Regions from separate parts of the Paenibacillus lacisediminis genome, predicted to be linked through region 2. Evidence: riboswitches for the same ligand, from Rfam matches in the RefSeq annotation. Region 2 holds a riboswitch; the other holds the start of a gene.
What was found. A riboswitch is a leader RNA that binds a small molecule or an ion and turns the genes downstream of it on or off. The one in region 2 is predicted to bind cyclic di-AMP.
Positions count from the first base shown of each region.

Region 1 (15,756 bases), on a different contig from region 2:
TGAACATTTGCTGATCCTTCGATAATTTCCGTCTGGACAAGACAAACGTAACCACAATCAAGTCGCCATTCAACCGTTTGGCGATTTGCTGCCCTCTGCGCACATAAAGCGATCCGTTCCAGTGATATTGCGCCGAAACAAGGATCCGCTCCGCCGCACCCGATGGACCGACCAACCCGAGCTCCTCGCGATGCTTCTCGAGCGAATCGTTAACCCCTTCCGCCATCAGCCGCAGCGAAATTTCCCGCAAGATGCCGAGATTGCCGCGCCGGGCCAGCGCCGGAAGCGTTTGATCGCCAAGTACCCCTTCGTCAATCCGCTTCAACATCGTCTCCGGCGAAACATCGATAAGCCGCACTTCATCAGCCAGGTCCAGCGTGTCCGAAGGCACTGTTTCTTCCGCCCGAATTCCCGTCCGCTTAAAAACAATCTCATCCACTCCATCCAGCTCATATACGTTAATCGTCGTAATAATGCTGATCCCGCGCTCCATCAAGTAGCGAACATCTTCCAGGCGCGTCTTAAACTTCGCCTCCTTACGATTGCGATGAGCGAGGCCGTCAACCAGCAGCACCTCCGGATTGCGGGCCAAAATCGCTTCAAGCGGCAAATCTTTGTACTCCCTGCCTGCCTTCCACCAGTGGATGCTCGGCACTCGCTCCAGTTCCATCGTCTGTTGCACGGTTTCCGCTCGCTGCATGGTCGATATCGCACAAATGACCACATCGATCCCCTGCTGTTTTAACAGATTGCCTTCGTTCAACATATGATACGTTTTGCCCGAACCGCTAACCGGGCCAATCAAAATTTTGAGCCGCCCCTTCCGCAGTTGCGAAATCGATCGTAAAATTTCTTCCGGCGTTTTTCGCCTAAATTCGGTCACTCATTGGCCACCTCCCGAGATGGGGTCAACGATCGCTCCACCATCACTTCATCCTCTAAAAATTGCTGTACGATGGCATTAAACGCGTCCGGCTGGCACAGATTGCTTGGATCAACAGCGTCGGGTATGACATCCAATCGTCCATGGGAAAGATGAGAGACCACTTCTCTCATGCAAGCGAAGCTATACTCGCTGTAATCGCCAACCACACAAAGCGCCGGCCGATCAAAGGAAGCCAACTGGGCGGAATAATCGATACGGCTCGTTGCCAACCGCTGCCGGTACAGCTCACGTGGACGTTTATCCAGCAAATTTCGCCTAAGCTCGCTATAAGCCAAGTCCCAACGCTGATACATGAGGCGAAGCGAAGGGAACAGCAATTGAGGAGGAGCATAATCAGCCAGGCAACTAAGATATGCCGCGGCAAGCTGCAGCTTGCCGGCGATCGTCGAGTCTCCGCTGCGGCAGAAACTGTCGGCGATCACGATCGCTCTCACCCGTTCCGGATACTGTGCGGCTATCTGCTGAACGATCAACCCGCCATAAGAAATACCGACAAACACGGCATCGCGGATGTGCAGCATATTCATCAGCATAATCAAATCAAGGCATTGGGTGTCAATAATCTCATCCGGAGATTGCCGCAACTTACCCGATTGGCCATTGCCGCGCAGATCGCAAACGATCACTTGGTAATGTTTCGAGAAATAGTCCAGCTGCGGTTTAAACATACGATGCGTCCAGCCGCGTCCATGGATAAAAAAAATAGCAGTCCCGTTTCCTTGCGTTTCATAATAGAGCGAAGCTCCGTTGAGTTGTGCAATAGGCAATTGGATCACCTCGTCTTTTTGTAGAGGTTGTTCAAAAAGTCGTCTTTTGAAGATATAAGAAAGAATAGGCATCCACGTATTAGCTTCCTTATATCGCAAGAAAAGCTACCGCTAAACGCGGTCTGTCTTCCTAGAATTTACGTCGATAAACGTTTTTCTTATCACGAAGCAGGTCAGGAAGTGGTTTCGACGTCGAATCTTGAATTCAGCCGGGTGGGGCATATGCTTCCGAAGCATGTTTCCTACGGAAACATTTCAGTTGCTCACGTACCCAAAACGTACGCTCCGCTCCTTACGTCCCTAGCTTCATCCGACCTAAAGCGTTTGAAAAAACGCACTTCGGAAGCATTCGCTTTGGTGCTTAAAATCCGACTTTTTGAACTCGACTTATAGAAATCCCAGCATCTCTTTTAAAGCCAAATTAAGTTTGAGCACGTTGACCCGGCTATCGCCGAATACTCCCAGGTCGCGATTCTCCGTATATTTGCCTACCAGCGTTTCCAGGTCAGTCGCGGAAATGCCTGTTAGCTTGCTGATTCGCGGCACCTGTACCAACGCTGATTGCGGCGTAATGTGCGGATCAAGTCCCGAGCCTGAGTTGGTAACGAGGGCAATCGGCAATTGATCAATCGGTACATCCGGGTTGTCCCGGTGCCATTGCTCGATTGACGCTTGCGTACGCGCAAGCATATCTGGATTGGAAGGCGCGTAGTTGTTGGAACCGGACGCCTCCGCCTTGTAATCAATGCTCGATACGCGCCCCTGGAAATAGCTTGGGTCGGTGAACGACTGTCCGATCAATTCGGAGCCGACCACGTTGCCGTCCTTATCTTTTAATAAACTGCCATTCGCCTGATGTGGGAACAGCAGTTGCGCGAGGCCTGTGCTGACAAGCGGGTATACGATACCGCAAAGGATGATGAACAATAGACTGGCGCGCAGGGCAATCCAGAAAACAACTCCCCCGGAGCGCCCGTCCCGTCCCTCTTGCGCAATATTACTCATAGCCGGTTCCTTCTTTCCGCTTTAAGATGTTGTTCAAAAAGTCATCTCAAATCCACAAATGAACGAGCAAATCAATCAACTTGATGCCGATGAACGGGGCAACAACGCCGCCTAAGCCGTATACGAGCAAGTTGCGGCTAAGCAGGCGCGAGGCGCTCATCGGCCGGTAGGCGACGCCCCTCATCGCCAGCGGAATCAGCAGCGGGATGATAATGGCGTTAAAGATCAAAGCCGATAGCACCGCCGAAAGCGGCGAGCCGAGTTTCATGATGTTCAAGGCTTCCATTTCCGGAATGGCCAGCATGAACATGGCCGGAATGATCGCAAAATATTTGGCGATGTCGTTGGCGATGCTGAACGTGGTTAAGGCGCCGCGCGTCATGAGCAGCTGCTTGCCGATCGCCACCACCTCGATAATCTTTGACGGGTCGGAATCGAGATCGACCATATTGGCCGCTTCCTTAGCCGCGGTTGTGCCGCTGTTCATCGCCAGCCCGACATCCGCTTGCGCCAATGCCGGCGCATCGTTCGTACCGTCGCCGGTCATCGCGACCAGCTTGCCTTCGGCCTGCTCGCGGCGGATCACGGCGATTTTATCCTCCGGCTTGCTCTCGGCGATAAAATCGTCGACGCCTGCTTCCCGGGCGATGGTCGCTGCCGTCAGCGGATTGTCGCCGGTGCACATGATCGTCTTGATGCCCATCGCCCGCAGTTGGTCAAACCGTTCCCGCATGCCGGGCTTTACCGTATCCTTCAAATAAATGACACCGAATACTTGTTTGTCGACCGCCACGGCCAATGGGGTTCCGCCCTCCGAGGCGATGCGATTGGCCTGTCTCTCCAAATCCTCCGGGATCAACCCGCCTTGTGAAGCCACCCATTTGCGAATGGCGTCAACCGCCCCTTTGCGCACCTGGCGGCGGTCCTTCAGATCGACGCCGCTCATTCGCGTTTCCGCCTTGAATTCAACAAAGCTGCCACCCTCGCCGAGCGAGGCGTCATAGGATTTCCCGTTTTTCTTCATCCACTCCAGTACCGAGCGGCCTTCCGGGGTTTCGTCCTGCACCGAAGATACCGCTGCCCAAGCAGCCGCCTCATCGTTGCCCGCGCCTCCAACCGGTATAATTTCGCTGGCCATCCGGTTCCCGAAGGTAATCGTTCCGGTTTTGTCGAGAATCATTGTGTTGATATCTCCCGCAGCCTCAACCGCTTTACCGGACATCGCCAGCACATTGAACTGCGTCACCCGATCCATGCCGGCAATGCCGATGGCCGACAGCAGGCCCCCGATCGTCGTTGGGATCAAACAAACAAGCAAGGCGATGAGTACCGGAATTTCCAAATCAATATCCACATAAGAAGCGATCGGTCCAAGCGTCACGACGACGATCAGAAAAATAAGCGTCAGACTGATCAACAGCGTATTAAGTGCAATTTCATTCGGCGTTTTCTGCCGTTTCGCGCCTTCGACAAGTGCGATCATCCGGTCGATAAACGTCTCCCCGGGATCGCTGGTAATTCTCACCTTAATCCGGTCGCTAATTACGCGCGTTCCACCGGTGACCGAATTGAAATCGCCGCCCGCTTCCTTGATCACCGGCGCCGATTCGCCGGTAATCGCCGACTCGTCGACAGAGGCGAGCCCTTCGATCACTTCACCGTCACCGGGTATCATCTCCCCTTGAGAAACAACGACGATATCCCCCTTGCGCAGCTCCGTCGAAGGCACGGTTTTAACGCCATTGCCAACCACTTTGTTCGCGGTAATCTCTTTCTTCGTCCGCTTTAACGTATCGGCTTGTGCCTTGCCTCTGCCCTCCGCCAAGGCTTCGGCGAAATTAGCGAACAGTACCGTAAACAATAAGATCACAAACACAGTGAGATTAAAGCCGATGCGGTCCTCCGCATCGAAGTAACCAGGGAACACCGTCATCAGCAGTACGATGACTGTGCCAACCTCAACGACGAACATCACCGGATTTTTCATCATAACGGCCGGATTCAGCTTGATGACGCTAGCCTTCAAGGCTTGCGCAACAAGCGGACCGGAAAACATGCTTTTTTTACGTTTTTCGTTCATGGCAACTTCCCCCCATTTTCTTACTTAACGAATCGTCAGATGCTCAGCGACTGGCCCCAGGGCAATCACCGGCAGGAAAGTCAACGCGCCGATCAAAATGACGGTGCCGATCAGCAGGAAGGTGAACAGCGCATTGTCCGTGCGGAACGTGCCGATCGTCTCCGGCACCCATTGCTTGCGCGTCAACGATCCGGCGACGGCGAGCATCGCGATCATCGATATATACCGCCCGAAAAACATCACCAGGCCGGTCGTCATGTTCCAAAACGGCGTATTGTCCGCCAGCCCCTCGAAGCCGGAACCGTTGTTTGCAGCCGACGACGTATATTCGTACAGCACCTGCGTGATGCCGTGAAAGCCGGGATTCGAGATCGCCCCTTTGCCGAGATCGGTCAGGAAGGCGATCGCCGTCGGCGCCAGGATGATGAACGGGTGCGCCAGAATCGCAATCGCGATCAGCTTCATCTCGCGCGGCTCGATCTTGCGGCCAAGGAACTCCGGCGTACGGCCGACCATAAGCCCGCAGATGAACACGGCAAGTATGGCGTACATCAGCATATTGATTAGCCCGACACCTTTTCCGCCGAATACGACGTTCAGCATCATCTCCGCCAGCGGCACAAGACCGCCGAGCGGGGTCAGCGTATCGTGCATATTGTTGACCGTGCCGGTCGTCGCCGCCGTCGTCACGGTAGTGAACAGCGCGGATTGAGCGATGCCGAAGCGCACCTCTTTCCCTTCCATGCTGCCCTGCGAAGCATCGATGCCAAGCGCGTTCAGCACCGGATTGCCGCTCTTCTCGGCGGTGTAAGCAACAGTAAGGAACACAAGGAACAAGACCATCATCGCCGAAAATATAACCCAACCCTGCTTCCGGCTTTTCGCGAATCTGCCGTACATGAAGGGCAGCGACGCGGCCAACGACCACATCGACAGGATCTCAATCACATTGGTCAGCGGGTTCGGATTTTCAAACGGATGCGACGAGTTAGCGCCCATAAAGCCGCCGCCGTTGGTGCCCAGATGCTTGATCGACTCCAGCGAAGCGATTGGCCCGATCGCAATCTGCTGATTCGCGCCTTCAAGCGTCGTTACCGTCAGGGTAGAACCAAGCGTCTGCGGCACCTGCAGCGCGACCAGTACGAGCGTGACGATCAACGCCAGCGGGAAGAAAATCCGCGTATGCGCCTTAACGAAATCCTCAAAGAAATTACCCAAGGTTTTGCCCTTGCTCGTAATGCCCCGGACAAACGCGACTGCGACCGAGAGGCCCGTAGCCGCCGACGTAAACATCATCATCATGATCACAGCCATTTGCGAGAAGTACGTCAGCCCCGTCTCGCCGCTGTAATGCTGCAGATTTGTGTTCGTAATGAAGCTGATCACCGTGTTCATCACCAGCGTCGGCTCCATATTGCCGATACCGTTGGGATTCAACGGCAAGCCGCTCTGCACCCGCAGCAGCAAGTAACTTACCGCGACGAGCATAAGGTTGGTTGCGATAAAGCTGATCGCGTACCGTTTCCAGCTCATGCCCGCGCGATGCTTCAGACCGATGACCGCATAAATGGGTTTCTCGGCCCACCCGAATATTTTATCCGTGCGGTTGGGTTCGTTAGAGAAAACGTGATACAAATAATTACCGAGCGGTTTGGCGATCAGCATTAAAATACCGATTACGATTATGATTTGCAGTATATCCATGACCGTTCCTCCCACTATTAGAGGTAGTTCAAAAAGTCATCTTTCCATGACGAAGCCGTTCAAAGAAGAGGACTCGACGTCGAATCTTGAATTCAGCCGGGCCTTCCGTTGCTCACGTACCCAAAACGTACGCTCCGCTACTCAGTCCCTAGCTTCATCCAACCTTCTCGGTCCTAAAAACCTGACTTTTTGAACTTACACTATAAACAAAACTCGACGTTTTGAACTTTCACCATAAACAAAACTCGTTAAAACTTTTCCGGATGAAGCAACGCATAGATTAGATAGATCAGCAATGCAAACGTAAAAATCAACACGATGGTCATTCGCGTTCGCCTCCCGTATCCTCCACCGTTTTACCGCACCAAACGACAAATCCAACTATAAGCGCGAAGGCGACGGTCAACGTTAGTACCATCCAAATATCCAGCATCATGACACTCCTCCAATGGTTAATCCGTCAGGTGGCTGAGCAGAAACCCGACTTCCCCGCTTTTTGTGTGCACCACGTAGGAAGCACCGAGTTGCTTATAAATCGCATCCGGGTGCCACGCCGTCGTCACGACAGTTACCGCCCCGCACGACCAGCGGGAAGCGACCTGCAAATACTGGCAGCTCAGCGGCAAGCTGGTCTCAAAGATAAACACGCGACCGATCGGAAATGCGGGCACCCCGCCCATTTGATTACGGGTGGTATTTACACGCAAAATCTCATCCACTCCCAATTCCCTCAGCAACTTTTCTTCCCTTTTATTATTGGTTAGGACCGCTACCGGGACTTTTCGGTACAATAGCAACTGAACGAAGTTTCTCCCCGCTTGATTGGAAGCGGCCACTAAAATACGGCTTTTCTCCATAATTTCCTCCCCCGGATCAAGAAAGAAGGCAACAAAAAAGAAGCCTTGGAAAAGAGGAACCTTTTCCGCGGCTTCTTGCAGTCGACCCGACCGGCCCGCGACAAAATGTTGCCTCTCCACACGCTTACGAGGTTAGCTGACGGATTCGGGCGTGAGAGTCGCCCTACACCCGGCATTTGAATATGCCGGGTGATTCACCCCATGAAGCCGGCTAATGGCTTCTATTGGTTCCCCCGTTCCTTGTGTCTTTCAAGGATTCAGCGATACATGAAATCATCATTTTCAATTACAGCTAGCTGACGATTCGGGCGGTGAGAGGCGCCCTCCGTCTTTGACAAATGAGTTATGACCGATGATGACGCCCCCAACGGTTTCGATCGGCTTGCTCTCACACAAGCTTCGGCTCGTTGACTTCGTATTCGATCGGCAAATCCATTCAGAATCGAATGGCCATTCAATTCATGGATTGTATCTTACTCCTTAGCTAAATTGTTGTAAAACGATGCAGCTAGCATATCCGTGAAAAAAAGAAACTTTAAGATGAGGTTAGCGCTCTCAGAACATTAAATCTTTATTTTCCTCGCAAATACTCATGATTATATGGCTTTTCATGTATTTTTACGGAATTTTTACACCTTTGAACGGTTTATTTTATTCCTTTTTTACATTACCTTGAACTATAGTTAGAAGCGGGAATATAGACGGACAGGAGGGGTTACATGTATAAGCCGGAATCGAGGTGGATGCTATGGAAGCCTTATGTAAGCATCACTTTGCTCATCGCTTTCATGACCGTCGCCATGCAGCCGTTCGGACTAGCGTTTGATTTAGTCAACATTGCACTTCTCTATTTGCTGCCCGTGCTATTGAGTGCCGCCCTCTGGGGACTGCGTCCAGCTCTTTATGCCGCAGTTATGGGAGTCTTGGCATTCGATTTCTTTTTCGTTTCTCCAACTTTGAGTTTTACGATCGCGGACTTGCGCTATCTGATCTCGTTTGGCGTTTATTTGGCAGTAGCCGCGTTAACGGCCAGCCTGGCGGTAAAGCTGAAGAGGCAGTTGCTATACTCTAAGCAGAGGGAGGAGCATACAGCCGCGCTCTACGTGCTGAGCCGGCAAATGAGCGATATCACGGACATTCATTCCCTGCTCAATAATGTTTCCCAGCAAGTTTCACAAACCATCGGTACGGAGATTGCGATTTATTTGCCGGGCGAACAAAGCAATTTAGTGCTGACCCATTGCTCCTCGGTTCATAGCGATTGGGGACAGGGCGAAACGGAAAAAGTGATGGCCAAGCTGGCGTTCGATCACGGCGAAGCGGTCGGATACGGAACCAATACCTTGAGAGATTCTCCAGGCCATTACCTGCCGCTGAGAACCGAAGACCGTGTGCACGGGGTATTGGCGCTCAATCTGAAAGATCGGAAAAGCGGGTTCACCACCGAGCAGTTGCGGATGTTGGATGCCCTGGGCGGTATGGCGGCCAGCGCCATTGCTCGCGTGAAACTGGCGGAGGAAGCCAAAATCGCTCATTTGACGGCTGAATCGGAACGGCTTCGCACAGCTATTCTGGATTCCGTTTCTCATGAATTGCGCACTCCGTTAGCCGCCATTATCGGCTCGGCAACCAGCCTAATTGAAGGCAATTCTCTTTTTTCTTCGGAGGATCGTACGGAATTGCTTCTTACCATTCGGGATGGCGCCCTCCGTATGAATCGGTTGGTCAAAAACCTGCTCAGCATGGTGCAATTGGAAAGCGGCATGCTGCGTCTCAGAAAAAATTGGTGTGATGTAGAAGATCTGATCGGCGTCACCTTGGCACAAGTCAAAGATTTTCAGCAGCATCGAAAGCTGCGGGTAGACCTTCCAGCATCCGTTCCTATGGTAATGGGCGATGAAATTTTGCTCGAGCAAATGCTGGTCAACGTGGTCAGCAACGCGATCAAATACAGTTCGGATTACAGCGATATTCTCATAACGGTAAGACCCGAGGACGACAAGCTTGTTATCCTTGTTTCCGATACGGGAATCGGACTTGCTGGTGACGAATACAGCCGGATCTTCGAAAAATTTTACCGTTCCGCTACTGCCAAGCAAGTAACGGGCACGGGATTGGGACTTGCCATTTGCAAGGGAATCGTGGAGTTGCACAATGGAACCATAACGGCGAAGCCGAATGAACCGCAAGGGACCGTAATTAAAATTACACTTCCCCTAAGCAAGCAGTGCGGAGTACATTTAGAAGAAATGGAGGAGGATGGCTATAAATAAACATGGAGCCCGTATATTAATTGTCGATGACGAACCTCAAATTCGCAAGCTGCTGACGGTGACTTTACTGGCTCATCAGTATTCAATTCATGAAGCGTCCATGGGAGAGGAAGGAGTACTGCAGGCCTCATTGATTCATCCGGACCTGATCGTGCTGGATCTCGGATTGCCGGATATCTCCGGGATGGAGGTGTTGAATCGGATACGGGACTGGTCAAGTGTGCCGATCATCGTACTGACGGCTAAAGACAGGGAAGAAGACAAGATCGTGGCCTTGGATAGCGGTGCCGACGATTATGTGACCAAACCGTTCAGCATGGGAGAACTGGTGGCCAGAATTCGTGTAGCACTGCGCCACGCAGCCAAATCGGCAAACGAACCAGTACTTCGGATTGGTGGACTAACTATCGATTTGGCGCAGCGAATTGTGGAAATGAATGGAGAACGGGTAAAATTGACCCCGACAGAATATGACCTGCTGAAAGTCCTCGCCTCGAACGCCGGGAAGATCGTAACGCAGCGGCAACTGCTTCAGGAAGTATGGGGCAGCCATCATGATGAGTCAGAAAGTCACTACCTGAGGATCTATATCGGACATCTGCGTAAGAAACTGGAAGAAGATTCGACACAACCGAAGTTAATTGTTACGGAGCCGGGGATCGGATATCGCCTGCTTTCCGGGGAGTAATCCACCCATATCTGCCCCTTAGAAAACGGAATAACGCCCCGCAAGCTGCAGGCCTGCGGGGCGTTTCTTCCACTAGAAAAGTGTCATTCTAATGAAATAGCTTCTCTGCTTTTAATAAGGTAATTGTAAATTACCTGCGCCGCCATCGCCCGGTTGGTAAAGCTCTGCGGAGAAAGACGGCCGTCGTCGGTTCCCTGCATCAGGCCAGCCCCCAACATATCGTTGATGGCTGGCTGCGCGTAGTCAGCAATATCGCCGGCGTCGCTAAAGCTCTGTGCCGTACTTGGGTGATCCGCCGACAGCTCGGTTCCCGCCGCCGCGATGATGGAGTGAAGGATCACGGCCATATCCTGACGGGTAATTTTCGCTTCCGGTCTGAAACGGTTATCCCCTGTTCCCTGAACCAGTCCCATGCTCTTGGCCGCCGCCAAATACGAGCTATAGTACCGGTCGCCGGCGTCCGCAAAATTACTTCCGGCCTCACCAGCCGCCGGCTCAATCCCGAAAGCATTCATGGTCATCACGAGAAACTCCGCACGGCTAATGTCGTTCCGCGGCAGAAAACGTCCTTCACCGCTGCCCTTGACTACATCCCTTGCCGACAGGTAATTAACAGCTTGGGCATACCAGCTTGAAGGGCTCACATCCTGATAGGAGACCGTCTTGCCCCCGAGGACAAAATGCCCCAGACGGCCGGTATGAAATACTACCGCCTGCAAATCTTTATTGTAATGGCTGTTCAGCACCGCTTTTGCAGGGCCGCCCGCATTTATGGACCAGACCGCAAGGGAGTCGGTCTGTTCGCCTTCACCAGGGACATAAGGAACGGACACCGCAACGTCCGTCACGCTCCCCTGCCAGTCAACGTCCTTGCCGTCAATGAGCAGCGCAAGCTCGATGGCCGGTCTGCCGCCGATCAGCCCCAGCACTTCCGATGATAATCCGGCTGGAACGTCGGGACGGATAACCAGTTCCACGATGGGACCGGCCGTACCGGTACGGCTCAGCATACCCGAGGGCAGAGTCACGCGGGCATGCGGAGTAACAACCTCAATCAGGCTCCGTCCATCCGTTTCGCTAAAGAATGCCGACGGAAGCTGGGTGATAAATTCGCCGTCGAAACGGTTCCCGCTGTCGTCCAGTACAACGGATACTTTTTTAATTCCTCTCTTGTCTGCGCTGACGTTGGAAAAGGCTGCGCTGAGCTCCTCTTCAGTGATGGAGACAACAGCCTGGTTTCCGTTAATAGCCGCTTGAGCGGTGATCGTGCCGGAACCGGACGGAGCAGGCTTGACATTGCCCCCCGGGTTGACACTCGCGCCGCCGCCTACGCTGTCGGAACCTTTTCCATTATTTCCTTTTCCGCCACCGTTATTTCCCCTGTCGTCATCTTCATCATCGTCATCATCTCCGTTGTTGTCGCCCGGAACCGTTGGGGTAGTTCCATTATTGGCTGTTGTAAAGCGGTAAATCGGGCTGCGTGCCGAAGCGCCGTATTCGTCCGTAATGTCCATATACCAATAGTAGGTTTGGCGTGCCGTAAGACCGTCCCACGGCACGGAAGCAACACTGCCGGAGGTTATTCCCTTTTGCTCCCCGATCAGCGTATCTTTGTACACATTAACCGCAATATAATCGGTAGCCACCCGTTTTTGGATATCCCTGAACGCAAAAGGCTCCGTAAAGTCCTCGGTAGCATCATCGAAGAAATTGTAGTCATCCAGATATGGCGAATAGGTATCCACATCAAGCGTGCCCGCTGCCGGATCAAACTTCAGAAGCCGGACATAGCCGTTGCCGCCGTTTGGCCCTCCCTGATAGTCCGCCAGCATCTCGATCACCTGTCTGGTTGTGCCGTCCGGATGCGTCACCGTCTTCACGACCCGTTTAGCCGCATGATAATGTCCGCTTAGCACAAGCTGTACATTTTTATTGGGCGCAATCACCTGATCGAACACATTTTGCGCCATATTGGATAATGTCCCGTTGGTTTCCAGATAAGCGTGCATGCCGATGATCGCAATCCGGTCCGCATGCTTTTGCAGCACTTCGTTGGCCCACGCCACAGTCTCCGGCGTATCCTCCAAGCCAAAGCCGATGTAAAGGAAAATAAAATCATGGCCGCCGAATGAAAACAGGTCATAGTGATTCCGGTTGTTGTCCATTTCGCCGCCGTACCAAGGGTTATCCTTATACCGGTCCGCTCCAACATATTTGCCGAAGTATGAGTAATTGACTCCGTCGATGATGACATCATGATTGCCCGCCAGCACTCCGTACGGCACACCGGCATTATCCAGCTTTTTCAGATTGCGGTCGGCTACCGCCCACTGCTGCTCATCATTCGCGACGTTAACGATATCGCCCGTATGAATGGCATAAGCAAAAGTGCCTTTTTTATATTCTTCGGAAATCCAGTCCCCCAGCCTGTCAAAAATTTCGGGGTAGGATTCGGCATAATACTGCGTATCCGTAAACCACAGCATCGTAAAAGGATCGTTCGCGCTCTTGACCTCATCCTGCACCATGGCCTGAATACGCCCGTCACGGACATATCGTCCGGCCTCAATTTCGGCGGTCAGGATGATATCGGTCTCGGCGTCCTGTCCGGTCTCCGATTTCAGCGCAGTCCACTTGCCCGCATCATAATCCCAGGCATACAGGGTTACAATGCGTCCGGGCAGGGTGCGGCCTTTCCAGTAGACCTCCACCTTGTCCGCGGGTTGAACCTCTTCCTCCAACTCAATTTCAAAGCGGTGGTACGGAAATCCGGAGTCGGTATCCGTCACGAGATACTCTCCGTCCGCAAAGGCAATTTTACCGGCCTCAGCCTCGCCGATTTCAGCCTCGCCGTCCGGGTTCAGGACCAACGGAGGCTCACGGTCCGCAACATCGGTATAGCCGCTGATTCCATCCTGTCTGGCAAAATCATATTTATCCCCTTGAAGGAAGCGGACATCCATGGCATCGCCGCCAGGATCGCTGACATTGGCCCGGAGTCGGGTATTCGTCGGGACTTTGTCCGCAAAGTCAGCCGGCGATACCTCGCCAGGTTCAAGCGGCTTCTCGTCCTCGATTTGGAACGATTTTTCCAGGACGGCCGTGTTCCCCGCCCCGTCGTAGACAGTCACCTTCAGACGGTGCTCGCCTGCACTCAGCAGAGTCGAGGAGGAATCGTACGGCAATTCAACGGTTCTCCCGTCAAGCTCCGCTTCAATTTTGCCGACGCCGCTCAAATTGTCCGAAGCCAGCACATTCAGCGTAAACGGGCCTTTGAGAAACATGGAGTTTTCCAGCAGCTGACCGTCACCGTAAGATACTCCTTCGATAACCGGCGCCGTGTTGTCCACCATAACCTGAATCGCGTCGATTTCCTGTCCGTCAATCGTCATCGTCAACGGATATACTCCGTCCTGGACTGCCGCAGTATCCAATTCGGCATACCGGGCCGTGAATTTGTCGTCCGGGACCGGGAAATGAAAATCACTGATCATCGGTTTGTTGGGGTTGCTCCCGTACTCCGCGTCGCCGAAGCCGTAATACGTGTCTTCTCTGTAATCGACGGTGGTTTGCGTCAGGTTCCCCAAATAGTTCAATACCTTATCGGGCTTAACAACGCTGCCGTCCGGCAGCACCAGGTGAACATTTTTCACCTCAAAGTCATCATGATTGTTGCTGCCGAACACATTGTCATGATCCTTTAATTGATAAGGCGCATTTTCGTTGCCGGTATGCACTGAAACCTTAGTACCGGTCACAAACAGATCCGCCGGCACGTCGAACATGGACCAGGCGTCATTGGTGTATTTCGGCAGAATGCGGCTGAAGAAGCTCGGCTCCGCTGCCGGGTTTAGCGCGCTGACCGAAGCCTGGTAGATTTGGTCGACGCCGCGGGTCTGCATGCCCAGCCTTGCCTTGCCCGGCAATGTTTTGCGCAGGGACACCGGCTGGCCGTTAAAGAGGACCTCGATGTTTTCAGCCGCCTGACGTCCGTACGCATAGAAGGGAGCTTTTCCTTTCAGCATGCTTCCGCCCTCTATGGATAAGCCCGGGTCCGGAAGCTCATTGCCTGTCCCGCTCTCATTTACGGTCAGCATGCCGCCTCTGGAATTATAAGGCACTCTTGTCCGGTTGCCTGCGGCATCCGCCGCATCGATGATATAACGGTAAACGCCCGGCTCATCGAACGACAGGCTGCCTTCATAGATATATTTGCCGCCGTCCTCTCCTGTCAGCGTAAGAGGCTGCTTACCCGTGAACAGCGTCGGCTCCTCTGCAGATGCTCCATACAAGATTTGGGCGGAAGCCAACGGTTCGTCGCTCGTTACCGTAACGGAGTAGGCCTGGCCCTTCCCCAGATTGTATACGGTTTGCTCGTGCTGAAGCGTAGGCGCGACCATATCCACACCGGCCACAACCGGGACCTGGCCCGGATCAATGCTGCCGGGATTGGCATACATCCGGTTATCCAACCTCATCATGGCCGTCCCGGTTACCGGATAAGCATAGCGGACCACCGCATTCCGGACATCGTTTACGAGACGGTCCGAGCTGCCGGTGCTGGTTGAATCATACCAGGCTTCCACTATGTATTGGTCCGGAGCGTCCGGAGATGACAGGGCCAGCCCGCGATGCGTAGCATTCGGAAGATTGAAGTCCGAGGACTGCGAATTATCGTAAAAAATAATGTCGCTATCCGACAAAGTACTGTTGAAATGCAGGTTAAAATCGGCTGTTGTGGTATACCCTTTGCCATTGGCAACCGCTTCCTTGGCAAACCAGATAACGGCTGCGCTGTAGGGCTCAATGCTGGTGTGCTGCGGAATGACCCATTTCTTCGGAGCCGTCGTTCCGGGATAAAGGTACCATAGCGTGTAATCTTTCAAATCCAGGGTTTGCCCGGAATTGTTGTATAACTCCAAATACTCGTACTGGTTCCCGCTTCCCCACCGGTAATCGCCGGCAGGATTCGGCAGAATCTCGGTGATCAAAATGCGGGGAATATCCACATCGGACAATTCTCCGGTAAGCACGGTCTCATACTCCGGAGATCTGGCCCACTCGGTTCCGTCGCCCGCCTCCAGCACATAATACAGCTTGTCCCCTCCAAGGCGAGCGGAAGGAATTTCTCCGGCAAACAAGCCGTTCCCACGGTCTTCCATAAGCAGTTCGTTGTAAGAACCGTTCGCCACCGTTTTATAATACAGCTTGACGGTAAGTGAATCCCCGTCCTCATCGTATACGCCGGCCGTCACGGTTAAGGGCTGGGAACGATCCGCCGTTGCGATTGGCGCATGAGTGATTTCGGGAATGTGATTGTTTGTTGCCGTGAGCTGCGCAGGTTCAACCTGGCCGGCCGATGGCGCCGCTTCCCGGGCAAACGGGACCATCGCCGTTCCGCACGAAGGAAGCTGCAGATGTACGCTCTTTCCGTCA
Region 1 covers NZ_JBKIAX020000002.1:242,756-258,511, forward strand. Annotated here, with positions in the region: gene ACLD72_RS04475 (histidine kinase) at 1-883, opposite strand, end outside; gene ACLD72_RS04480 (alpha/beta fold hydrolase) at 880-1,713, opposite strand; gene kdpC (potassium-transporting ATPase subunit KdpC) at 2,101-2,718, opposite strand; gene kdpB (potassium-transporting ATPase subunit KdpB) at 2,765-4,798, opposite strand; gene kdpA (potassium-transporting ATPase subunit KdpA) at 4,823-6,502, opposite strand; gene kdpF (K(+)-transporting ATPase subunit F) at 6,751-6,828, opposite strand; gene ACLD72_RS04505 (hypothetical protein) at 6,955-7,359, opposite strand; cyclic di-AMP (ydaO/yuaA leader) riboswitch at 7,467-7,632, opposite strand; gene ACLD72_RS04510 (ATP-binding protein) at 8,079-9,632, shown strand; gene ACLD72_RS04515 (response regulator) at 9,619-10,320, shown strand; gene ACLD72_RS04520 (S-layer homology domain-containing protein) at 10,404-15,756, opposite strand, start outside.
Region 1: linked by a shared signal. The riboswitch ahead of ACLD72_RS04505 (hypothetical protein) and the one ahead of ACLD72_RS08435 (3D domain-containing protein) in region 2 are both predicted to bind cyclic di-AMP.

Region 2 (15,756 bases):
CCCGGGCTGCTTTAGCTGCTCCAGTTCGGGGATCTCCCCTTCCCTGTACACCACGGCGCAAACCCCGTTAAGCTCCGTCAGCAAAGACGCGTCCTCGGCGGAGCGGAGCAGCACCATTTTCGGATAAGGCTCGCGCTTAAACCCTTCAACCAGAATAAGATCGTACGCCTGAAAATGCCCGATCAACCCCGCCAGCGGCGTCTCCCGCTCTTCCACGATCGCCGTTCGCCATGGCGAGACGATGGCGGCGGCGGCAGCGCCGGCCTCACGGTGGCGGTATGTATCCGTCCCTTCCCGATCAACCTCAAAGCCGTGGACGTCATGTTTGATGACGGCAACGCGAAGATTCATGGCATGAAACATCTCCAGCAGGCGAGTGATTAACGTCGTTTTACCGCTGTTTTTATAGCCGACGATTTGGATGATCGGCGCCATTTCGTTGCCCTCCTTGTTCCTGATGCTCAAACAGAACCGCCCGGAAGTTTCAGCACGGTGACCATTTCTCCCGCTTCTTTCGGTTCACTGGAAGGAGGAATGACGATCAACGCGTCGCTGTCCTTGATCGTAATCATCACGCTCGATTCGTCGAGTTCGGCCGGATAAGCATAAAGCTTGCCCTCTTGTACTTCCAGTCTCCCCCGAACGTAACGGGTAAAGTTGTTGATTTTGGGGTAAGACCTAGCCAGCTCCGCCGTTACTTCCGGCAAAAACGGTTGCGGAACGCCAAGCATCCGGCCGATCGCCGGGCGCACGTACAGCTCGAAGCCGACAAAGCAGGCGCCGGGGTTTCCGGACAACGCGAACAACAGCTTCCCGTCCTTCACGGCGGCGGTCGTCACGCTGCCGGGACGCATCGTCACTTTGTTGAACAGCATTTCGACATCGCCTCCGGACACGAGATCGGCCATAATGTCGAAATCCCCGACGGAGACGCCCCCGGTCGTGACCACCGCATCATAATCGGCAAATGCCGTCCGCACCCGCAGGCGGGCCAGCTCCAGGTCGTCGGGAATCGCCTCCAGCATCACCGGCTCTGCGCCCGCTTCCCTCACCTGGCTGGCCAGCATATACGCGTTGCTGTTGCGGATTTTTCCGTCCTGCAGCGGTTCGCCGATTGCCAGCAGCTCCGAACCGGTGGAAAAAATCGCGATCCGCGGCCGTTTGATCACCGCTACCCGGTCGATTCCAAACGTCGCGAGCACGGAAATCTCACCGGCCCCCAGCTTACGTCCAGGCTCCAAAATAACCTCTCCCGCGGCGAGCTCCAATCCCACGGGGGTAATGTTCTTGCCCGGCTCGATCTCCCGGACGAGCCGGATGTATGTTTTGCCGTCCTCCTGGACCGTCTCGGTCATTTCAAACATGACCACGGCATCGGCTTCGTCCGGCACCTTCGCACCGGTCATAATGCGTGCCGCTGTTCCTGGCGTTAGCGATACGGAAGGCAAAAAGCCGCAGGGGATCTCGTCCACAACCTCAAGCAGCACGGGACGGTTCGCGCCGCAGCCAGCCGTATCCCGGCTGAGGATGGCAAAGCCGTCCATCCCCGAGCGGCGAAAATGCGGATACGGATGCGGAGATGTGACCTGCCCGGCCAAAATACGCCCTTGTGCGTCCGGCAGCGCTACGGTTTCTGCCGGCAGGCGGTGGACATAAGGCAAAATCCTTGCTTGCGCGTCCGGAACCTGCAGCGCTTTGCGGCGAAACTTGTCTTGCCCTGAATCGGTAGTCATTTTTTAACCTCCTGCAAATATTCATCCAGTAAAGCGGAGGCTTTTTGTGAAACGGCCACAATTTCCGCCTTGCTTAAATCATCGTAATGGATTCCCATGACCACGGTCACCGTCCGATTCAGCGCCGCGGCGGCCCGGCGGGCGAATTCCTCGCTAAGCGTGTGCTCTTTATGGCCGGGAACGGCCGAGGTTTGCACGACGATGCCCTCCTCCGCCTCATAAGCGGTGGACGCCGCCCCGATATGGACCTCTCCGCCGCCAATCGTGAGCAGCAAATCGCGCCCCATCGGAATCGCCTCCAGCTTGATGTCGTCAAATGTCACTATGCCGCAGCCTCCTTTTGTCCATGTAACCACATTTTAAAGGATTCCGCGGATTTCGTCCAAATTTCGGATGCCTTCGGCGCGCATAAACTCGGTCAGCCCGGCCACCAATTGCTCGCCCGCGCGCGGCTGCACGAAATTGTAGGTCCCGATCTGAACGACGGCCGCCCCGGCCATGATAAACTCGATGATATCCTCGGCGCTGCTGATGCCGCCCATACCCATGACCGGAATCGTAACGGCCCGGCACACCTGATGGACCATCCTTAATGCGATCGGCTTGATCGCCGGTCCCGACAAACCGGCGTACAGGTTGTCGAATAAGCTGCGCCGCCGGTAAATGTCGATTTTCATAGCCGAAAACGTGTTGACCAGCGAGACCCCGTCCGCGCCCTCCTCCTGGCACATCGCGGCCATCCCGGCGATGTCTTCGGCATTGGGCGACAGCTTGACGATCAGCGGCAGCTTCGTGGCCGCGCGCACCTCGCGGACAACGCCGCGGGCGATCTCCGTTTTGATCCCGTAGGCCATTCCGCCTTCCTTCACATTGGGGCAGGAGATATTTAACTCGATCATATCGACCGCCTGACGCCCCTCCCGCTTGCGCCGGGCGGCGTCCTCATCGATCAGGCGCGCGCCCTCCGCATATTCCTCCAGCGTGTTTCCGCCCAGATTGGCGATTCGCGCCAAATCGAGCTTTTCCCAATACGGACATTCTTCGCGGAGAAAGGCGGCGACGCCCGGATTTTCCAACCCAACGCTGTTAAGCATCCCGGATGGCGTCTCGGCCGCGCGAAGGCCGTCGTTCCCCGCCTTCGAATGCAGGGTCAAGCCTTTGCCGCAGATCCCTCCAAGCCGGTTGAGATCATACAGCGCACCGTACTCCCGTCCGAAACCAAACGTGCCGGAAGCCATGACGATCGGGTTTTTAAAGGAAACCCCGGCGATGGAACAAGACAAGTCGATCCCGCTCACGCAAACACCACCTCCTCCACCGGAAAAACGGGACCATCCGTGCACGCTTTTTTGCGGCCATCCCGGCATTTCACGCTGCACACCAAACAAGCGCCGATACCGCAGGCCATCCGGTTTTCCAGGGACACGTACACCTTGGCCCGGCTTTCCGGACTCGTCTGCTTTTGCTGCACGGCTTGCAGCATCGGATGCGGTCCGCAGGCGATGATCGTATCATATGCGCCAAAATCGACGCGGTCGAGTATCGATCCGCCCACATCCACCAAAATCCGGCCCGTAGACGCCTGGCGAAACTCCTCCACCATGTACGCTTCCTGGCTGAAGCCGAGAAATACATCGGCCTGCGGCGCCGTTCTCAAGGCAAAATAAAACGGGGCGATGCCGATGCCGCCGCCGACAAATGCCGTTTTCCCCGCCAACGGGGGAAAGCCGTTGCCAAAGGGCCCTTCCATTTGGAGCGAATCGCCGGGCTTCAGCTGGGAGATCAGCCTGGTTCCTTCCCCGGCAACCCGGTACAAAAATCCGATCCGGTCCTCCGTCAAATCAAAAATACTGATCGGCCGCGACAGCAAAGGATACCTTTCGCCGGCGCGGAGCATATAAAACTGGCCCATTTTCCCGGCAAAGCGGCCTTCCGCCATCAATAAAAACACGCCGTCAGCAATGTGCCTGTTGCTAACCACAATAGCCACCAAATCCACCTCTTCCTTACGTCTGCTTCATCAAAGAATGCAATTTTTCGGGAAGAACGTCTGTGATGTTTTTCATAGCATGCTTCTTTATAAATCCCGGTAAAGATGGGCATACCAAATCATAACAACACCCGGACGAAGGAGGAAAATTCGTTGTCTACCCTGTTCAGAAACGTGCTGATTTCCATTTCCATTTTGGCGGTGACCGGTTTATCGGGGGGAAGCATGCCCGTCATGCCGGCCCTTTCCGAAACGCCCCGCGCTGTGGCTGCCGCGCTAAAGCCTAACGGCACGGAAGCAAGCGCCACAGCCGCCGCACAGGTTCAGGCGAACGCCAAGCCCAAGCCGGCCGATTTAAGCGAGCTCCAGCGCAAATATTCCGAAACCTTTAAATTTCACGGACCTAGAGTCAAGCAGGTGGCGCTGACGTTTGATGACGGGCCGGACCCAAGATTTACGCCGCGGGTTTTGGACGTTTTGCAAAAGCAGGGCGTAAAGGCGACCTTTTTTGTCGTCGGCAACCGGGCGAAAAAATTCCCCGCGCTCGTAAAACGGATCCACCATGAGGGCCACCTCATCGGCAATCATTCCTTTGGCCACCCGAATTTCGGAAAACGGTCGCTAAAGCAGTTTCAAGCGGAAATTTTACGCACGGATAAAATCATTCAGCAAACCGTCGGGTATCGGCCGAAGCTGATCCGTCCTCCCTACGGCGAAATCCGCGAACCTCAAATCCAATGGGTTAAGAAAAACGGCTACACCATCGTTAACTGGAACGTGGATTCGCTGGATTGGAAAGGGCTGGACAAATCCAAGGTCGAAGCCAACGTACTCGGCGCCGCAGGGCCCGGGTCGATCGTGCTTTTCCACGCCGGAGGGGGCGTCGGATCTAACTTAAACGGGACGGTCCAGGCTTTGCCGGAAATTATACAAACGATGCGGGCCAAAGGTTATCAGTTTGTCGATTTAGCCGAATTGCTGCATACGACGAAGTATAGATAAAAAGAAAAGCGCGAGGCATCAGACCCTATAGTCTAGCGCTCGCGCTTTATAAATTGGCTTACCAAAAATGAACCTTACTTCAGCACGTACAGGGTGACATCCTGAAACCCGAACGTCATGGCGGATGCTTTGCTGCCGGGAATGAAGATGTCGACGCGCTTGCCTTTGATCGCGCTCCCCTGATCGCTGGCGGTGGCCACGAACGCCTGCTTCGGCAAACCTTCATGGTCATAGCCGGTGACCAGCACTTTCGTTCCCATCGGAATCACGCTAGGGTCGACGGCGATCGTACCAAGCTTCAGCGGGTTGCCGAAATAATCGACCGCACCCCATTTTCCGTTTTCGTCGGCGGCTGCCGAGTAGGCCGATGCTTTCACCTGAATCGTATTGGAATAATTAAACGTTTTTCCCCAGGCCTCGACGACTTTGTCCGTTGCCAATAAGTTTGGCCCCGACGCCGCTTCGGCTTTCATCGTCTTTGCCGCAGGAGCTTCCGTTTCCGGAATCGTCAACTTCAACCCTTCGTATATATTGCCGGGATCAATCCCTTTATTGGCGTCCATCAACTGCTCCAAGCCGACCCCGTATTTCTTGGACAACAGATAGAAGGTATCTCCTTCCCCTGCCGTATGTACCGCATCCGCGTGCACAGGTACCGTTTGCAAAACCGCCGCTAAACTTGCGGCCACCAGTGTTGTTTTTGCGATTTTCGAAAATATGCGATTTCTCAACTGTCCGTCCTCCTTTTATACGCCTGCGGAGTTAGTTGTCGGATTCGGGAAAAAGGATATCCCCGGCGCCCTGTTTCAGCGCTTCACCCCAAGAAAACCGGCCTCGTCCGTTAAACGCTCCGTTTTTCGGTGAATCATCCCCCGCACCTGCCGAGGCAGGTTTTGGCTTACCTGAATATATCACAATTTTGTAACCATTGGGGCAGGAAATAGTATCCATAACGCGGAAACCCGCATTCCCATGCGATAAATTCGTCGAAGAAATCATGACAAATCGGTAAAATTGGAAGTGGATAGCGGTCATTTTGGGCGTTATTTGGCCAAATGAGCAGGCAAACAAAAAATAGCGGTCATTTTTGTCCTTATTGTTCAAAGGAGCAAGAAAATTCCGCCTCATTTGCGGCATCTGCCCAAGAATAGGTACAAAAACTTCCGCTATTTCAACCCGAAGTGTAAAATGTCCGGCAATAAGACCATTTTTTACCGCTAAGGAGAAGCCTGAATTCATCGGATTGCGATCAACCCTACAGCACTTTGCTTAAAAAATCCTTCGTGCGCTGATGCTGCGGCGCGCCGAACACCTCCTGCGGCGTCCCCTGCTCAAGAATCACGCCCTGATCCATGAACAGAATCCGGTCTCCGACCTCGCGGGCAAAGCCCATTTCATGGGTGACGATGACCATCGTCATCCCCCGCTCCGCCAGGTTCTTCATCACGTCCAGCACCTCGCCGACCATTTCCGGGTCAAGCGCCGAGGTAGGCTCGTCAAACAGCATCACATGCGGCTCCATCGCCAGCGCGCGGGCGATCGCAATCCGCTGCTTCTGCCCGCCGGACAGCTGGGAAGGATACGCGTCCCGTTTATCCTCCAGCCCGACCGTGTGCAATAGATCCATGGCGATCGCTTCGGCTTTGCCCTTGTCGAGCTTTTTCACGCGGATCGGCGCCAGCGTAATGTTGTCGAGGACGGTTTTGTGCGGGAACAGGTTGAAATGCTGGAACACCATACCCATTTTCTCGCGGGTTTTGTTGATGTTGTGCCCCTTCCCGGTAATCGATTCGCCTTCGAAACGGATTTCGCCTTCGGTCGGAACCTCCAGCAGGTTCAGGCAGCGCAAAAACGTGCTTTTCCCCGATCCGCTGGGACCGATGACGACGACGACCTCGCCTTTGGAAATTTCCAGGTCGATCCCCTTCAAAATGTGCAGCTGGCCAAACTTTTTATGCAAACCTTTAACGGTGATCACTGGTCTTCAACTTCCTTTCGAACACGCCCAAAATACGGGACAAGGTGAATGTCAAAATAAAGTACATGATTGCGATGATCAGATACGGCGTCATGCCGTCGTACGTAATGGTCACGACCGATTGCGCCTGGAAAATCAGCTCGGTCGTACCGATGATCGATACGATTGACGATTCTTTGATAATCGTGATGAACTCGTTGCCGATCGCAGGAAGCACCGATTTGATCGCTTGGGGAATGATGATATGCCGCATCGCCATCCCTTTGGTCATTCCCAGTGAACGGGCGGCCTCCCCTTGCCCGCGATCCACGCCCTGGATGCCGGCGCGGAAAATTTCCGCCAAATAAGCCGAGCTGTTGATCGACAGCGTAATCGCCCCTGACTGAATCGGCGAAAAGTTGATGTCGAACATAAACGCAAACCCATAGTGAATGATCAGCAGTTGCACCATCATCGGTGTGCCGCGTAAAAATTCCACCCAGGCATGGCCGAGAAAACGCACGATCCCCCAAGGCGACATGCGCAGCAAGGCGATGATCAGCCCCAGGAAAAAACCGCAGACCACGCTGATCGCCGCCAGCACCAGCGTATACTGCACGCCGGCCAGAAAGTAGCCCTTATACTCCATAAACATCGAAATCAAATCCATAAAGCATTCATTCCTCCTCGTTTACCTCAAACCCTTACGCAAAAAAACAGAAAATAGCGAAAAAGACCTTCGCTATTTTCTGCAGGTTGCAATCCGCCATTATTTCTCGGCCAGCGCGCTCGCTTCAGTGACGAATTTATCGATGCTGCCGTCGCCGATCAAGCGGTCCAGCGTGGAATTCACCTGATCCAGCAACTCCTGGTTGCCTTTCTTCACGCCGATTACATAACCCTCATCTTCGTTTTCCGGTTTGGCGTCGGTGATGACAAGCCCTTTGACGTTCTTAACGAACGATTCCGCTACCGGACCTTCCAAAATGGCCGCATCCACACGGTTCGTATTTAGCTGCATAATAATATCGTTGATTTTGGCCAGTGAAGTCAGTTTACCGTTCGGGACCTTCTTGGCCATTTCCTCTTGAATGGAGCCTAGCTGCACGCCGATTTTAGCGCCCTCCAGCGATTCCATCGTGCTGAATTTGTCTTTATCCGCTTCACGGGTCACTACCGCCTGCTCGGCTTTGTAGTAAATTTTCGACATATCGATTTGCTTGGCGCGTTCCGGCGTCGGGCTCAGCCCCGAAATGACCAGATCCACACGGCCGCTTGCCAGCTCGTTCAGCAAGGAGTCGAACTTCAAATCCTTAATCTCCAGCTTCGCGCCCATGTCCTTGGCGATTTCATTGGCGATCTCTACGTCGAACCCGACGATTTGGTCTTCGCCTTGCTCGTTTTTAATGTGGAACTCGTACGGCGGGAAATCCGCGCTCATACCAATTGTCAATGTTTTGTCCGCTGTAGTTGTATCCGGTTCGGCCGCCTGCGCGCCGTTTTGTGTGGTTTGGCCTCCGGTATTACCGGCCTGGCCTGCACTGTTATTTTTTCCCTGTCCGCAGGCTGCCAACACGAAAGTTAGCATCAAGACAGCTGTTAGTAATATGCCCCATTTTTTCATTCGTCTCTCTCCTGTCCTTTTTTCCACAAATTATTAACGTGATCATTACTGGGCTAATTATAAATCAGATTGTATATATATGCAAAGGATTTTCATGCCATTCATCAGATTTTCACACATTAACCGTTCCCCGCTCTCCCGCGCGCCCTTCATTTATAATACTTTGGTCAATTATTACCGCTTGACCCTCGGCCATTTATGGCGCGGTACATATTGAACGATGGTTTGATAAACAACCCCCCATTGCTCATCATCAAGCGTGCCGCCGGCTAACCTGCTATCTCCAGTTCATGCTCCGCGAAAAGTTTGGGAATAATGGGACCATGGAAACCAATACTCGATGAAAAAGAGGAGGCGTCGATCCGTGCTGCTTGAAGCTCTCTATCACGTCCCCCGGGACAAGTGGGCCTATGCCTATGACCCAGCAACAATTCATCTTCGCTTTCGCACGAAACGGGATGATGTCGAACGGGTTTTCGCCCTCACGGGCGACAAATACGACTGGAAAGGCACCTATCAGGAACTGGCGATGGAAAAAGCGGCGCATGACCGGATGTTCGACTATTGGGAGGTGTCCGTCCGGCCCAAATTCAAGCGTCTGTCATACGCTTTTAAACTGGTTTCCGGAGCCGAAACGGTGTACGTGCAGGATTCGGGAATTCAAACGGAAGAGCCAACCCCGCCCGGCGAATTGTTCGAATTTCCGTATATTCACGAGATCGAGGTGTTTAAAGTCCCGGAATGGGCCAAACAAGCGGTTTTTTATCAAATCATACCGGAGCGGTTTGCTAACGGGGATCCGTCCAATGATCCGAAGCCGGTGGAGACCTGGAGCGGAAAGCCGACCCGGGAAAACTTCTTTGGCGGCGACCTGCAGGGCGTTCTCGATCATCTCGACGACCTGGTCGACCTCGGCATCACGGCCATCTATTTCACGCCGCTGTTTACCGCGCCCTCCAATCATAAATACGATACGATGGACTATAAACAAGTCGACCCCCATTTCGGCGATAACGAGCTGCTGAAAAAGGTCGTCGAAAGCTGCCACGAACGCAGCATCCGCGTCGTGCTCGACGCCGTGTTCAACCATTGCGGCGAGCAGTTTCCGCCGTTTCAGGATGTGCTGAAGAACGGGGCCGCTTCTCCTTACGCCGACTGGTTTCATGTCAACAAGTTCCCGGCGCGCGTGGAAAACGGAGTTCCAACGTACGATACATTTGGCTTTTTTCCGAAAATGCCGAAATTCAACACCGCCAACCCGCAGCTGAAGGAATATTTGCTCGGCGTCGCCGAGTACTGGATCAAGGAGATCAAGCTGGACGGCTGGCGGCTCGATGTGGCCAACGAAATCGACCATCATTTCTGGCGGGAATTCCGCCAGGTCGTCAAACGGGCCAATCCGGACGCCTACCTGATTGGCGAGGTTTGGAGCGATTCGCTTAACTGGCTGCTCGGCGACCAATTCGATTCGGTCATGAATTATCCGTTCGCTGACAAGGTGCTGGAGTTTTTTACCGGGGGCATGGACGGCTGCGCTTTTTCGGATGAAATGGGTGCCCTGATTATGCGTTATCCGCAGCAGACGAACGAGGTCGTGTTCAACATGCTATGCAGCCATGACACCCCCCGCCTGCTGGCCCGAGTCGGCGGCGACAAACGCAAGCTGAAGCTGTGCGTCGTGTTTTTGTTTACGTACATCGGAACGCCGTGCGTGTTTTACGGCGATGAAATCGGGCTGACCGGCGACGGGGACCCGGATTGCCGGAAATGCATGGAATGGGATCAAAGCAAGCAGGACCGGGAGCTGTACGATTTCTACAAATTGATGATCGCGCTCCGCAAAAAGCACACCGCGCTGCGGCAGGGCCGCTTCCGCTTTCTTCATGCCGAACCCGGGGACCCGTGCATCATTTATGAACGTATGGACGAGGCGATGCATTTTACGGTTTGGATGAACAATACGCCCGAACCGCGAACCTTGACCCATCCGATGCAGACAAGCGATTGGCGCGACGGACTCACCGAAGAGCCGGTTGCGCCCGTCGGCGGCGTCATGAACGTCTCGCTCGATCCTTATGGCTTCCGCATTTTGTACCGGCGTTTAAAATAAACCGCAAGCAGCCGGCTTAATCATTCGCCTTTATCTGCCGATAAATATCGGCATACCGGGCGGCCGAAGCGCTCCAGCTGTAATCCCCCGCGAACGCATTCGCCGTGATTTGGCTCCAGCGCTTCGGGTCGCGGTAAAACCGGACCGCCCTGCGCAGCGTATACAGCAGATCGTGCGCGTTGTAGTTGCGGAACGTAAACCCATTGCCTTCGCCGGTGAATTCGTTATAGGCCCGCACCGTATCGTTTAACCCGCCCGTTTCCCGCACCACGGGCACGGCCCCGTACCTAAGCGCGAGAAGCTGGCTGATGCCGCAGGGCTCAAACCGCGAAGGCATGAGAAACAGGTCGCTGCCGGCATAAATGCGGCGCGCCAGCGCGTCGCTGAACTTAATCTGCGCGGAGATTTTTCCGGGATGCCTATGTACGGCTTCCCGGAACCAATCCTCGTATCCTTTATCCCCTGTGCCCAGCAGGGCAAACTGAACCTCATCCTCTTCCAGCCATTCATCCAAAATCCGCAAGATGAGATCGAGTCCCTTCGGTTCCACCAGCCGGGTCACCATCGAGACGAGGGGAATATGCGGCGCCACGTTCAGGCCAAGCTCCTGTTGGAGCACGGGCTTGTTGGCCTGCTTTTGCGACAGGTTGTTGCGGTAACGGGCGAACAGCTCAAGATCGGTTTCGGGATTGTAGACGCTCGTGTCGATCCCGTTCACGATACCGGTCAGCCGGCTCCCTAGCGACCGCAGCAGACCGTCCATGCCGTAGCCGTAATGCTCCGTTTTAATCTCTTCGGCATAGGTCGGGCTGACCGTCGTCACATGATCGGCGAACACGAGCCCGGCCTTCATAAAGCTGACGTTGCCGTAGTATTCCACGGCGTCCGCATGCAGGTAGGACTGCGGCAGGTCAAGTAAATCGCCAAGCACCTCCGGCGGAAATATCCCCTGGTACAGCAAATTATGGATGGTGTATACCGTGCGAATGCCTTTATGGAACAGACTGTCTTGATAATGTTCCCGCAGCAGCAGCGGCACCATCGCCGTGTGCCAGTCATGGCAGTGAATGATGTCGGGGGCAAATCCGATCAGCGGCAGAATTTCCAGCACCGCCCGGTTCAAAAAGGCGAAGCGCTCGCCATCGTCCCAATGGCCGTATACGCCTTCCCGGCCAAAGTAATATTCGTTGTCGATAAAATAAACGGGCACACCTTCCCAATTCAGCGCTTCCACCCCTCCGTACTGGCGGCGCCAGCCGACGGGCACGGTCGCCGCTCCGAGATGCTTCATCCGCTGCGTATATTCCCCAGGGATCTCCCGATATTTCGGCAGCACGACCCGCACATCATGCCCGGCGGCGGTTAAAGCTTTCGGCAGCGCTCCAATCACGTCGGCCAGACCTCCCGTTTTCATAAAAGGGGCCACTTCCGCGGCGGCAAAACATATGTTCAACGTCTTCCCCTCCTTTTCGGTTTGGGCGAAACTTTAATTTTACGCTTCCACACGGTCATGCTGAGCGGAGGCAGCGAAAGGACTAAACTGTAAGGCTGTTCATGCCAAGGCGACCGTTCGCTGGCCGCCATCAGGTTCAGCGGATAACCTAGGCCGCCGAAGCCGGCGTCATCGCTGTTGAACACGAGTTCGTATCGTCCCGGCAGCGGTACGCCGACACGGTACACGGGCCGCTCCGCCGGCTGAAAATTAAGCAATACGATCAGTTGCTCCTCTTTTCGTTTGCCTCTGCGCATATAACCTATGACGCTTTGCCCGGCATCATGCGGGTTAATCCATTGATACCCTTCCGGTTCGTGATCAAGCTGCCACAACGCCGGTTCCCGCAAATAAAACCGGTTAAGGGCGGAGCTGTAACCGCGCATCTGGCGATGGGCTTCGTAATCGAGCAGAAACCAGTCGAGCTCGGCTTGATCCCGCCATTCGATGAACTGGCCGAATTCACCGCCCATAAATATCAGTTTTTTCCCTGGAAAAGTGAACTGATACCCAAGCAGCAGGCGAAGTCCGGCAAATTTTTGCTCATAAGTGCCCGGCATTTTGTCCAGCAGCGATTTTTTCCCGTGCACGACCTCGTCATGTGACAATGGCAGCGCGAAATTTTCGGAGTAGGCGTACCACACCGGAAACGTCAGCAGATGATGGCGCCCGGGGCGGTCCGTAAATGGTGTCTCGACGTAATCCAGCGTATCGTTCATCCAGCCCATGTTCCATTTATAGTTGAAGCCGAGCCCTCCGTCATGAGCGGGAGCCGTTACCATAGGCCAGGCGCTGGACTCTTCGGCCATCATTAGCACGTGCGGGAAATAATGGAATACGACTGAATTCAGCTGCCGCAAAAACGCGATCGCCTCCAGATTTTCCACGCCGCCGTGCTCGTTGCACGGGGCATCGTTGTTCTCAAAATCGAGCCTGATCATGCTAGTGACCGCGTCTACCCTCAGCCCGTCAAAATGATACATCTCCAGCCAATACAGCGCGTTTGAGATCAAAAACGACCGCACCTCCGGCTTGCCGAAATCGAAACTGAGCGTCCCCCATCCCGGTTTTTCCGCTATGGCGGGATCGCTGTATTCAAACTGGGGTGTTCCGTCAAACCGCCGCAGGCCGTGCGCGTCCTTGGCAAAATGCCCCGGCACCCAGTCAAGCAAGACACCGATGCCCGCCTGGTGGCAGCGATCCACAAAGTACATCAAATCCTGCGGTTTCCCGTAGCGGCTGGTCGGGGCAAAATAACCCGTCGCCTGATACCCCCACGATAAATCGTATGGATGCTCGGCGAGCGGCATAATCTCTATATGGGTATACCCCATTTCCTTAACGTACGGAATCAGGAGGTCGGCCATTTCCCGGTAGGTGTAAAACCGTTCCTCATCCCCTTGCCGCCATGTTCCGAAATGGACCTCGTAAATGCTGACCGGTGTTTGGTAAGGAGGGGTTCGGCTCTTCATCCATGACGCATCGCGCCAAGCATACCCGTCCAGACTAGTGACGACGGAAGCCGTACGGGGCCGGACTTCCGCATGAAACGCGTAAGGGTCCGCCTTAAGAAACGTCTCGCCGTCCGCCGTCGTTATCGCCAATTTGTAAAATGTTCCATCCGCGATTCCCGGAAAAAAACGAGTCCAAATTCCCGAATCGGGTATCTTATATAGTACATCGCGGTCTCCTTTCCATCCGTTCCAATCCGAAACGATGGCGACTTGGCATGCATTGGGAGCCCACACGGTAAAACGAACCCCGGACCGGCCGTTCTCTTCGGTGAGATGAGCGCCAAACGTACGATAACTTTGGTACAGGGTGCCCTCATGGAACAGATACACATCGGTTTTTGAAACGGCCTCACGCCAGAACGGTTCAGGCATATCATCACCACCATTCAACATTTTGCGGACGAAACCAGATATACTCCCGAGAAAGAAAAATAATGAGTTTTTCCCGAAATTCATGTAATATTTTCTTTCTATTTCCATAATTTATTTCATCTACATTATATCCTTTAATGTATGTACTACACGGTCAAAAACATACGGGAGGGAAACGAAATGAGGAAAAAGAACTGTATTGCGATGCTGCTCGCGGGAGGGGAAGGACGAAGATTATCCCCATTAACCGCCAAGCAGGCAAAACCGGCCGTGCCGTTTGGCGGGCATTATCGAATTATCGATTTTCCTCTCAGCAATTGCGTCAATTCAGGCATCGATACGATCGGGGTACTGACCCAATACGAAGCCGAATCGCTGCACGAGCATATCGGGGAAGGCGGACCCTGGATGCTCCCGCGGTCAGGTGGCGGCGGAATTTCCCTGCTTCCGTCCTCCAAAGCCGGAACAGCGGAATATGCGGGAACGGCGGACGCCATTTATAAGAACATCGCGTTCGTGGATGGGTATGGTCCGGAACATGTCCTTATTCTCTCGGGGGATCATATTTACCATATGGACTACCGCCAAATGCTGGATTTTCATTTAAGCCATGGGGCCAAGGCCACCATTTCCGTCATGACGGTTCCTTGGGAAGAAGCGCACCGCTTTGGCATCATGTCCAAGGACGAACGGCACCGCATTACCGAATTCGCCGAGAAGCCGAAGCAGCCGGCAAGCAACCTGGCCTCGATGGGCATTTATTTGTTTAACTGGGAATTCTTGAAGCGGCATCTGCTGGAGGATGCTGAAGATGCCGTTTCCAGCCATGACTTCGGAAAGGATCTGATTCCGAAAATGCTCGCCGGTGCCGATCCGCTGCACGCTTACGAATTTCAGGGCTACTGGCGGGATGTGGGGACCGTTCACAGCTTGTGGGAAGCTCATATGGATTTGCTGGAGGAAAACTCGGATTGGAAGCTCCATAACGCAAACTGGCCGATGTACACGAGAGAACTGCCGGGAAGCCCTGTTCCGGCAAAAAAACGGGGGAATCCGCTCGGAACATTAATCCACGATGGCTGCGAACTGGAAGGCTACGCCGAACGTTCGGTCATTTTCGGAGGCACGGAAATCGGACGGAATACCAAAATTAAGGACAGCGTCATTATGCCTGGCGTCAAAATCGGACGAAACGTGATGATTGAACGAGCAATTATCGGCGAAGGCGCCATGATCAAGGATGGTGCGGTCGTCAAGGGAAATTCGCCGGAAATCGCGGTGATCGGGCCTTTTGAAACCGTATCGGCGAAGCCCGTTGTGCTCCCCCAGCCATCCAGGCTGCTGCAGGAGGTTTACGAAAATACGGCCCGGCTGCGGGCGGAAGGCTTGCTGTCCTGATGGGCTTTTGAAAGTAAGTGAGTCATGCAAAAAAGGGGCTGTCTCCGCAGAGATCACGGAAGTGAGCTTGCGGGGATGCCCCTTTTCAGGCTAAGGTTTTGTTCCCTTGATTCAGCGGGTAGGCTTAAGCATGATCGTAAATTGCCTGATCCAACTGATACAAATTAAATTCGCGGCCACCATCCTTCCGCCCCGAACCCTGTAGGCGAAAGCCGAGCTCCTGATACAGCCGGTTCAGCTTCACGTTTTGGTTCCAGCAATCGAGACGTAGTCCAGCGCGTCCCAAAGCCTTAGAGCGTTTGGCCGCCCAATGCAGCATTTCACCGCCAAGCCCCTGACCGCGGCAAGACTGTCGGACCGTGAGCCGGTGCAAGTAACTGTATCCGGGGATGTTCAGTGCCCCCCAATAATCGGGATCCGAATCCTGCAGCGTAAACATGGCTGCCGGCTCCCCTTCCCTGATTAACAGATATATTTCCCGTTCATCATAGTAAGAGCGAATCAAGTCCGGAGTAAACTGCTCGGGGGCCCACTGCTTGACGCCGCCGGTTTGCATCCAGTTCG
Region 2 covers NZ_JBKIAX020000003.1:486,469-502,224, forward strand. Annotated here, with positions in the region: gene mobB (molybdopterin-guanine dinucleotide biosynthesis protein B) at 1-435, opposite strand, end outside; gene ACLD72_RS08410 (molybdenum cofactor synthesis domain-containing protein) at 462-1,733, opposite strand; gene lpdD (prenylated flavin chaperone LpdD) at 1,730-2,056, opposite strand; gene ACLD72_RS08420 (dihydroorotate dehydrogenase) at 2,093-3,031, opposite strand; gene ACLD72_RS08425 (dihydroorotate dehydrogenase electron transfer subunit) at 3,028-3,723, opposite strand; gene ACLD72_RS08430 (polysaccharide deacetylase family protein) at 3,877-4,725, shown strand; gene ACLD72_RS08435 (3D domain-containing protein) at 4,800-5,456, opposite strand; cyclic di-AMP (ydaO/yuaA leader) riboswitch at 5,461-5,634, opposite strand; gene ACLD72_RS08440 (amino acid ABC transporter ATP-binding protein) at 5,981-6,703, opposite strand; gene ACLD72_RS08445 (amino acid ABC transporter permease) at 6,690-7,352, opposite strand; gene ACLD72_RS08450 (transporter substrate-binding domain-containing protein) at 7,452-8,306, opposite strand; gene ACLD72_RS08455 (alpha-glycosidase) at 8,671-10,416, shown strand; gene glgA (glycogen synthase GlgA) at 10,433-11,869, opposite strand; gene glgB (1,4-alpha-glucan branching protein GlgB) at 11,866-13,794, opposite strand; gene ACLD72_RS08470 (glucose-1-phosphate adenylyltransferase) at 13,975-15,192, shown strand; gene ACLD72_RS08475 (GNAT family N-acetyltransferase) at 15,317-15,756, opposite strand, start outside.